2 regions of the Faecalispora anaeroviscerum genome follow, and region 2 is predicted to be linked to the other one. Evidence: predicted binding sites of a transcription regulator. Region 2 holds the regulator's gene; the other holds the start of a gene.
The links. The regulator HrcA, encoded in region 2, represses chaperone genes, less so after heat shock. The targets are predictions, from matches to a motif close to TGTTAGCACTCNNNNNNNNNGAGTGCTAACA.
Positions count from the first base shown of each region.

Region 1: htpG (molecular chaperone HtpG) is a predicted target of HrcA. The motif match lies at 2,062-2,092, and genes of this name have one in related genera.

Region 1 covers NZ_CANOOQ010000001.1:1,071,567-1,075,522, reverse strand. Annotated here, with positions in the region: gene QOS46_RS05335 (Fe-S-containing hydro-lyase) at 187-720, shown strand; gene QOS46_RS05330 (cation diffusion facilitator family transporter) at 830-2,014, shown strand; gene htpG (molecular chaperone HtpG) at 2,223-3,956, shown strand, end outside.
Region 2 covers NZ_CANOOQ010000001.1:2,118,640-2,122,595, forward strand. Annotated here, with positions in the region: gene dnaK (molecular chaperone DnaK) at 1-440, opposite strand, end outside; gene grpE (nucleotide exchange factor GrpE) at 538-1,128, opposite strand; gene hrcA (heat-inducible transcriptional repressor HrcA) at 1,196-2,221, opposite strand; gene QOS46_RS10530 (response regulator) at 2,815-3,956, opposite strand, start outside.

The sequences.
Region 1 (3,956 bases), 1.0 Mb from region 2:
GGTGCCAGGATCATTTCAAGGTACCGAAATAACAGCCTCAATATAGCCATTATACCGCATTTTATTTTGGAAGCAAACCACTTTCCAAAATTCAGCGTATTCGCAGAAAAACAGAGATTTCTTACCGCATCTTTGGCGTAGAATGCAACTGCGCCGGAGCGGGTTACGATAAAGGAGAGAGTTGTTTTGGAAAAAATCAGGCTGAACACCGAACACTTAAAGGAACAGGCTGTAACTTTGAAAGCCGGGGATCAGGTTTTGCTTTCCGGCACGGTATATACGGCGCGCGACGCCGCGCATAAGCGGATGTTCACGCTGATGGAGGAGGGGAAGCCCTTGCCGTTTTCGATTGATGGTGCCGTGATTTACTATGCCGGCCCCACCCCCACGCCGGAAGGCATGGCGATCGGTTCCTGCGGGCCGACTACCTCGGGCCGGATGGATCCGTTTGCGCCGCGTCTGCTCGATCTGGGTCTGGCAGGAATGGTTGGCAAAGGCAACCGTTCGCAGGAGGTAGTGGATGCCATCCGCCGCAACGGGGCGATTTATTTGTGTGCCATCGGCGGTGCCGGGGCGCTGGCCGCTCAGTGCGTGAAGTCTCTGCAGGTGGTGGCGTTTGACGATCTGGGCTGTGAATCCGTCAAACGGCTGGAGCTGTGCGACCTGCCGCTCGTTGTGGCGATCGATTCCGAGGGCAACAGCCTGTTTTCAGAAATATAAAATATTGGTGAGTATCTTTCCCCGCCGTAGGCGGGGAAAGATACTGCTGTACTTGTATCATACTATTTGTACCATTATTTTCGTATAGTGAAAAGGAAGGAGCCTTTTGATGACAAAGCTGCTGATCCGTCTGTTTATCCGCGACCCGGAAAACGAAAATCGCGCCCAGGTGCGGGAACGGTATGGCAAGCTGGCCGGATGGGTAGGTGTTGCAACCAACCTGATTCTGTTTTTCGTCAAGCTGCTTACCGGACTTGTATTTCACAGTATCGCCATCATGGCGGACGCGTTCAACAACCTAACAGATTCCGCTTCCTCACTGGTGACCCTGTTCGGGTTCCATCTTTCCGCAAAGCCTGCGGATGCCGAGCATCCATACGGCCACGCGCGGATTGAATATATTGCCGGTATGGTAGTTTCTTTTCTGGTGGTAATGGTGGGATTTCAGCTTGCGCAGACCTCCATTGGCAAAATTCTGAACCCAAGCCCCACTGAATTCGGTATGGCGATGCTGATCGCATTAATTGCATCGGTGCTGCTTAAGCTGTGGCAATGTTTGTTTTATCGAAAGATCAGCCGTACCATCGATTCCACCGCGCTGCTTGCCAGCTCGCAGGACAGCCGGAACGACGTGCTTTCTACCGGTGCGGTGCTGATTGGTCTGGTACTCTCTTATTTTACCGGCTGGCAGCTCGACGGCTGGCTCGGCCTCGGCGTTGCGGTGTTCATTTTAATTGCCGGCTTCCGCCTGGTGGTAGAAACCGCGAATCCTCTCCTGGGTCTTGCACCCAGTAAAGAGATGGTGGACGACATTTACCGCAGAATTCTATCTTATTCCGGCATTATTGGTCTGCATGATCTGAACATTCATAACTACGGGCCCGATCGCTGCTTTGCCTCGGTTCACTGCGAAATGCGTGCCGACCACAATATTGTGGAAAGCCACGAGATCATCGACCGAATCGAGCGCGACTTTCTTGCTGAAAGCAATATTCACCTGGTGATTCACCTGGACCCGGTGGTAACAGATGACGAGCGAGCCAACCGGCTGAAAATCTATGTGGAAGAAAGCCTGCGGGCTATTTCAGACGAAGTCACGATGCACGATTTTCAGGCAGTGTGGAAGCCCGAGGACTCTCGCGTTATTTTCGACATCGTCGTACCTTACCGCTTTTCCTGGAGCGACAAGCGCCTGACGGAGTACCTGAACGAGCGAATCAAATCACAGGAGCCGCAGTGCGAGCCAATTATTACGGTAGATCACGATGATTCTCCGCCTGCGCGAGAGAGGTAAAATTTACATTTTAGACTTGTTTTTTGTCCATTATTGTATTATTATAGAGTTAGCACTTTAACCATTAGAGTGCTAACTCTAATCATTTGACTATGGAATACTATTAACCATATCTCTCCCGCCGAAGGCGGGAGAGATATGGTTAAGTTCTCGTTGTTCCATCGTCATTGTAGATTAGTATCAATTTATTATTTGTACGGAAAGGGAAATCGATATGAAGCAATTTAAAGCGGAATCAAAACGATTGCTGGAATTGATGATTCATTCCATTTATACGCACCGCGAAATCTTTTTGCGTGAGCTTTTGTCCAACTCCAGCGATGCGATTGATAAGCTGTATTACAGAACTCTGCAGGATGGTGACACGGGTCTGAATCGCGATGATTTTTACATCCGCATCACGCCGGACAAAGACGCGCACACCCTTACCATTGAGGATAACGGCTGCGGCATGACAAAGGAAGAGCTGGAAAATAACTTGGGCGTCATTGCGAAAAGCGGCTCGCTGAATTTTAAGCAGCAGATGGAGCAGAAGGATGACGTAGAAATTATCGGTCAGTTCGGAGTAGGCTTTTATTCCGCGTTCATGGTCAGCGACTGTGTGACTGTGTACAGCCGTGCCTATGGCAGCGAAGAGGCCTGGTGCTGGCAGTCGAAGGGCGTTGAGGGCTATACGGTTGAGTCCTGCGAGAAAGAGGGTCACGGTACGAAGATCGTCCTGAACCTCAAGCCTTCTACCGAAGAAGATAATTACGACGAGTTTCTTGAGGAGTACCGCATTCGCTCCATTGTGAAAAAATATTCCGATTACATCCGTTACCCCATCCATATGGAAATGGAAAAGCACCGCCAGAAGGAAGGAACCGAAAACGAAACGGAAACCTACCGCGAGGATGAAACTCTGAATAGTATGGTTCCTCTGTGGCGCAAGAATAAGAACGAGATTACAAAAGAAGAGTACGAGCAGTTCTACCGCGACAAGTTCTATGATTACGAAGCGCCTCTGCGCATCATCCATACCAGCGCGGAGGGAACCGCTACCTATAACGCCCTTTTGTTCCTCCCGGCCAAGGCTCCTTACGATTACTACACCAAGGAGTTCGAAAAGGGTCTGCAGCTCTATTCCAACGGTGTGATGATCATGGAGAAGTGCGCCGATCTGCTGCCGGATTACTTCAGCTTTGTGCGCGGCCTGGTCGATTCTCAGGATTTGTCGCTGAACATTTCCCGCGAGATGCTACAGCACGATCGTCAGCTTAAGCTGATCGAAAGCCGGCTTGAAAAGAAGATTAAATCCGAACTGGAAGCGATGCTGAACAACAGCCGCGAGGATTATGAGACATTCTTTTCGAGCTTTGGCCTGCAGTTGAAATACGGTGTATATTCCGATTACGGCCAGCATAAGGAGCTGTTGCAGGATTTGCTTCTGTTCTATTCCTCCAGCGAGAAAAAGCCGGTTACATTAAAAGAATATGTGAGCCGGATGAAGGAAGACCAGAAGGACATCTATTTCATCAGCGGCGAGAGTGTAGCGCGCATCGAGCAGCTGCCGCAGACGGAGCTTCTGCGCGAAAAAGGCCTAGAAATGCTGTACCTGACCGATCAGGTGGATGAATTTGCGCTGCGCATTCTGCAAGCCTACGACGGTCACGAGTTTAAGAACGTTTCTTCCGACGATCTGGGTCTGGAAACCGAAGAGGAAAAGAAGACTGCCGATCAGCAGAAGGAAGAGTACAAGGATTTGCTGGAATTCCTGCAGAAGGCGCTTGACGGCAAGGTGAAATCCGTCGTCGTTTCCCAGCGCCTGAAATCCCACCCGGTTTGCCTGTCGAGTGAGGGAGCCATCTCTCTGGAGATGGAAAAGGTGCTTAACGCCATGCCGAATGCCGAAAAGGTACAGGCTCAGCGCGTTCTCGAGCTGAACCCCACTCACCCGGTGTTT
Region 2 (3,956 bases):
TCATTGATGATTCTCTTGACATCCAGGCCGGCGATCTTACCCGCGTCCTTGGTTGCCTGGCGCTGTGCGTCTGTAAAATAAGCCGGAACCGTGATGACTGCGGAGGTAACAGGCTCGCCCAGATATGCTTCCGCGTCTGCCTTCAGCTTTTGCAGGATCATCGCCGAGATTTCCTGCGGGGTGTAGCTCTTTCCGTCGATATTTACCTTATACGCGCTGCCCATTTCTCTTTTAATCGAAGAAATGGTGCGGTCGGGGTTGGTGATGGCCTGGCGCTTTGCCACCTGGCCTACCATACGCTCGCCGGTTTTGGAAAATGCAACCACAGAGGGAGTGGTGCGTGCGCCTTCCGCGTTTGAAATGACGACAGGCTCGCCGCCTTCGATGACAGCTACGCAGGAGTTGGTTGTACCTAAGTCGATACCAATTGTCTTTGACATACTTATTACCTCCAAAAAGTTAGGTTATTCATTTTTAAAATCAAGCCGGATTTCGACAAACGCCGGCAAATCGCAGCGGATTCTTGAAACAGGGGGATCAGTTGGCTACCTGAACAATCGCGTGGCGAATGATACGCTCCCCGATTCGGTAGCCCTTTTGGAGCACCTCTGCCACCACATTTTCGCCCAGGTTCGCATCCTCAATATGGGACACGGCATTGTGTATCTCCGGATTAAAGGGTTCTCCCTGAAGCCCGATGACCGCAACGCCCATTTTAGAGAGCGCGCCGTTCAGCTGGCCGAGAACCATCTCAACACCCTTGCGCAGATCCTCTGCGGAGCCGCCCTGCTGAGCCAACGCCCGCTCCAGATTATCGCAGACCGGCAGAACCTTTTCAATCGTATCCGCTGTGGCATCTGTATAGACCATTGTTTTTTCGCGCTCGGTGCGCTTGCGGTAGTTATCGTATTCCGCCGCGGTGCGCAGAAGCAGATCTTTTTGCTTCTCTAGCTCGGCAGAGGACTGTTCCAGCTGCTCTTGCAGCTTTTTCAGCTGTGCGTCACCCGAATCGGTTCCCGGTGTTTCCGCCTGCGGCTGCTCCGCCGCGTTGAACTCTTTTTCCTTTTGTGTATCTGCGGCCTCTTCGGCCTGCTTCGCCGCCTTTTTTACGGCATCCTGTTTGCTCAAGGAGATTGCCCCTTTCCGCTGCCGTCCCGCGGCAGCCCGTGATTCTATCTTCAATTCAGTTGTTTCGCTATTCTTCCTGACGAAGCTCCGTCAGGAGCCTGCCCACCGTGTGGGACAGGTATTCCATCTTGCCAATCAGCCCCGCGTAATCCATGCGGGTGGGGCCGATAATGCCAATGGCGCCGGCACGCTGGCCGTCGATTGTGTACTGTGCCACAATAATGCTCGATTCCCGCAGCTCAGGATGCCGGGTTTCATCCCCGATCATCACGCGAACCTCTTTCTGCGGCTGCAACAGCAGCTGCGCCAGGTCTTGCGGACGCTCTAGAAAATCCATCACCCGGCGGGCGTTGCCGCGCTCAAACTCGGGGTGGAACAGCAGATTCATCTGCCCGTTCAGGCGAACCTCCGGTTCAACAGATTCCTGCGCGGATTCCAGCAGAGCCATGAGCGCCGAGGACATCAGCACCGTTAAATCGCCGAGAGAAGCGGCCAGGGTCTGAATATACGCCGGAGTAACGGCGGCCACAGGCACACCGGCCAAACGCTCATTAAGCACCCGGAAAAATACCCGCAGAATCTCGGGCGACAAATCAAATTCACACCGGAAAATCTGGTGTTTCATCGTGCCCGCTGAGGTCAGCAGAATCAGCATCGCGGTTCTGCGGCTCGTCTGCACAAACTGCAAAGCGCGAATATCCGCCGTTTTGCCTGACGGAGCGGTGGAAACCGCCGCAAAGCGGGTAAGCCCCGCCAGCATCTGCGATACCCCCTCCAGCAGCTTTTGCTGGTCGTACGCGCTGGAAAACAGCATCCCATCCAAATACCGCTGCTCTTCCTGCGTGACGGGCCGAAGGCTCATCACCCGGTCGATATAAACGCGGTAGCCCTTCTGGGAAGGGATCCGACCGGCGGAGGTATGCGGCTGCTCCAGCAGCCCCATCTCCGCGAGATCGGCCATTTCGTTTCTTACAGTGGCGGAGGAAACACTCAAATCAGCAGCCAGCGCTTTCGACCCAACCGGCTCGCCGGTTTTCACATAAGCATCTACAATCGCCGCCAGGATCTTCAGTTTTCTGTCGCTCAGCTCCATTCCCCTCACCTCATTTTTAGATTTTAGCACTCTATGCTTTTGAGTGCTAACTCCTATTTACTAATTTATCATTCCTGCCCGGTATTGTCAAGATTTCAAATGTAAATTAATTATTAATGTGTGCCGGAAAAGCCGCAACATTCCCTGATTTTTGCTAAAGCGGTAAATTTTCGCCCTTTGCTGTTTCCTTGAAAGATTCCTCTTTAAATGACATATTTCTTAAATAGAGCATATTTTCCTTTTTGGTTTTGATATGAAAAAGCGTTTTTTTCTATGAGCTGCCTCACGTTGAAATTCTGCTGGCGCAAAGCTTGCCCTTCATGCCGGGGCAGGCACTTAATTTCGTGAAAGGACGAAAGTAAGCAAAGACCTTCCAAAGGACACCTTTGGAATCCGTTTGGGGAACAATCCCCCGACAGTGCAAACAAAAGCTGACCGTAAGGCGGCTCTTCTCCTAGCCAACGAGCGCGCTCGGTAAGGGTTAAATATTTTTCCGGCTGCGAGTAGCTGCAAGAGAAACGCCGCTTCGGCAAAGGCCGGGCGGCGTTTCTCTACACATATTTCTCAAACAAAGCGCAACATAAAACGCAGGGTTAATTCCCGCGAACCTCTGTGGGCGTTTTGCCATAGTATTTTTTAAAGCAGACCGAAAAATAGCGCTGGTTATTAAAGCCCGTCTGCTCAGCAATTTCCTGTATTTTCAGCTTGGCGGCGGGATCCTGAAGAAGCTTCAGGGCTTTTTCCATGCGGATGCGCGTCAGATACTCCACAAAGGACTCGCCGGACTGCTGCCGGAAAATCTGGCGCAGGTAATTGGAACTGATATACAGCACCGAAGCAACGTCGTCGATGTTGAAGCTGCTGTCGGCAATATGGTCGCTGATGATATGCTTGGCGCGATTGGCGAGGGAATGCCCCTTTTCCTGGTTGAGCTTCTGGTAACGCGAGACAACGTTGCAGATGAACAGCTTGAACCAGCTTAGGCAGCTCTCCATATCCTGCGTGGCAAACAGGCCATCGAAATAGACGGGCAGGTCTGCTTTTTCCGCATAGGTGACCTGAAGCTCCCGTAAGATCAGCACCGTCAGCTTCAGAAAATACGTTTTGATATACTCGAATTTGACATTGTCAAAGCCGGATGCCTGCTCCGCCATGCGGTCGATCAGATCGAGGCAATGGCTGTAAGACTGATATTTCACGCTTTGCAGCAGGTTCTTTTCCAGCTCGCTGTCCATCCGGAACTCCTGGTCGAGGTTGGGAGAAATGTCCTCATAATTGCGGATGGAATCCGCAGGCTGCCCACCGTCGGACAGGAGCGTGTTGACCGCCTCCCGATAGGAGGTACGAATTCCCTCCGCGCTGTTGTACTGGCGGCCGAGCGCGCCGCTCACCAGCAGGCCGGTATATTTTTTTGCGCTGGCCAAAAATTTGTTCAGGGAGGCATTGACCGAACGGAACAGCTGATTGGTATCGGGATTATCGGAAACGAGGATCAGAACCTCGTCCGAGCTGCCGAGTATTCTGTGATACACACGTATTTCGGGTGGAAAGACGGTATCAATCACAGCCGGGAAGAAATTGGCGAACTGCTCTGCCTCGCTCTGGGATTCCTGCGCATGGGCTCTTACCTTCAAAACCGCCACGGTATAGCTTTTGCCCGTCAGGTCCAGATCAACCAGCCGGGCCTTTTCCAGAATCCGCTCCTCGCTCAGCTCCTCATGAAGGATGGAATGAA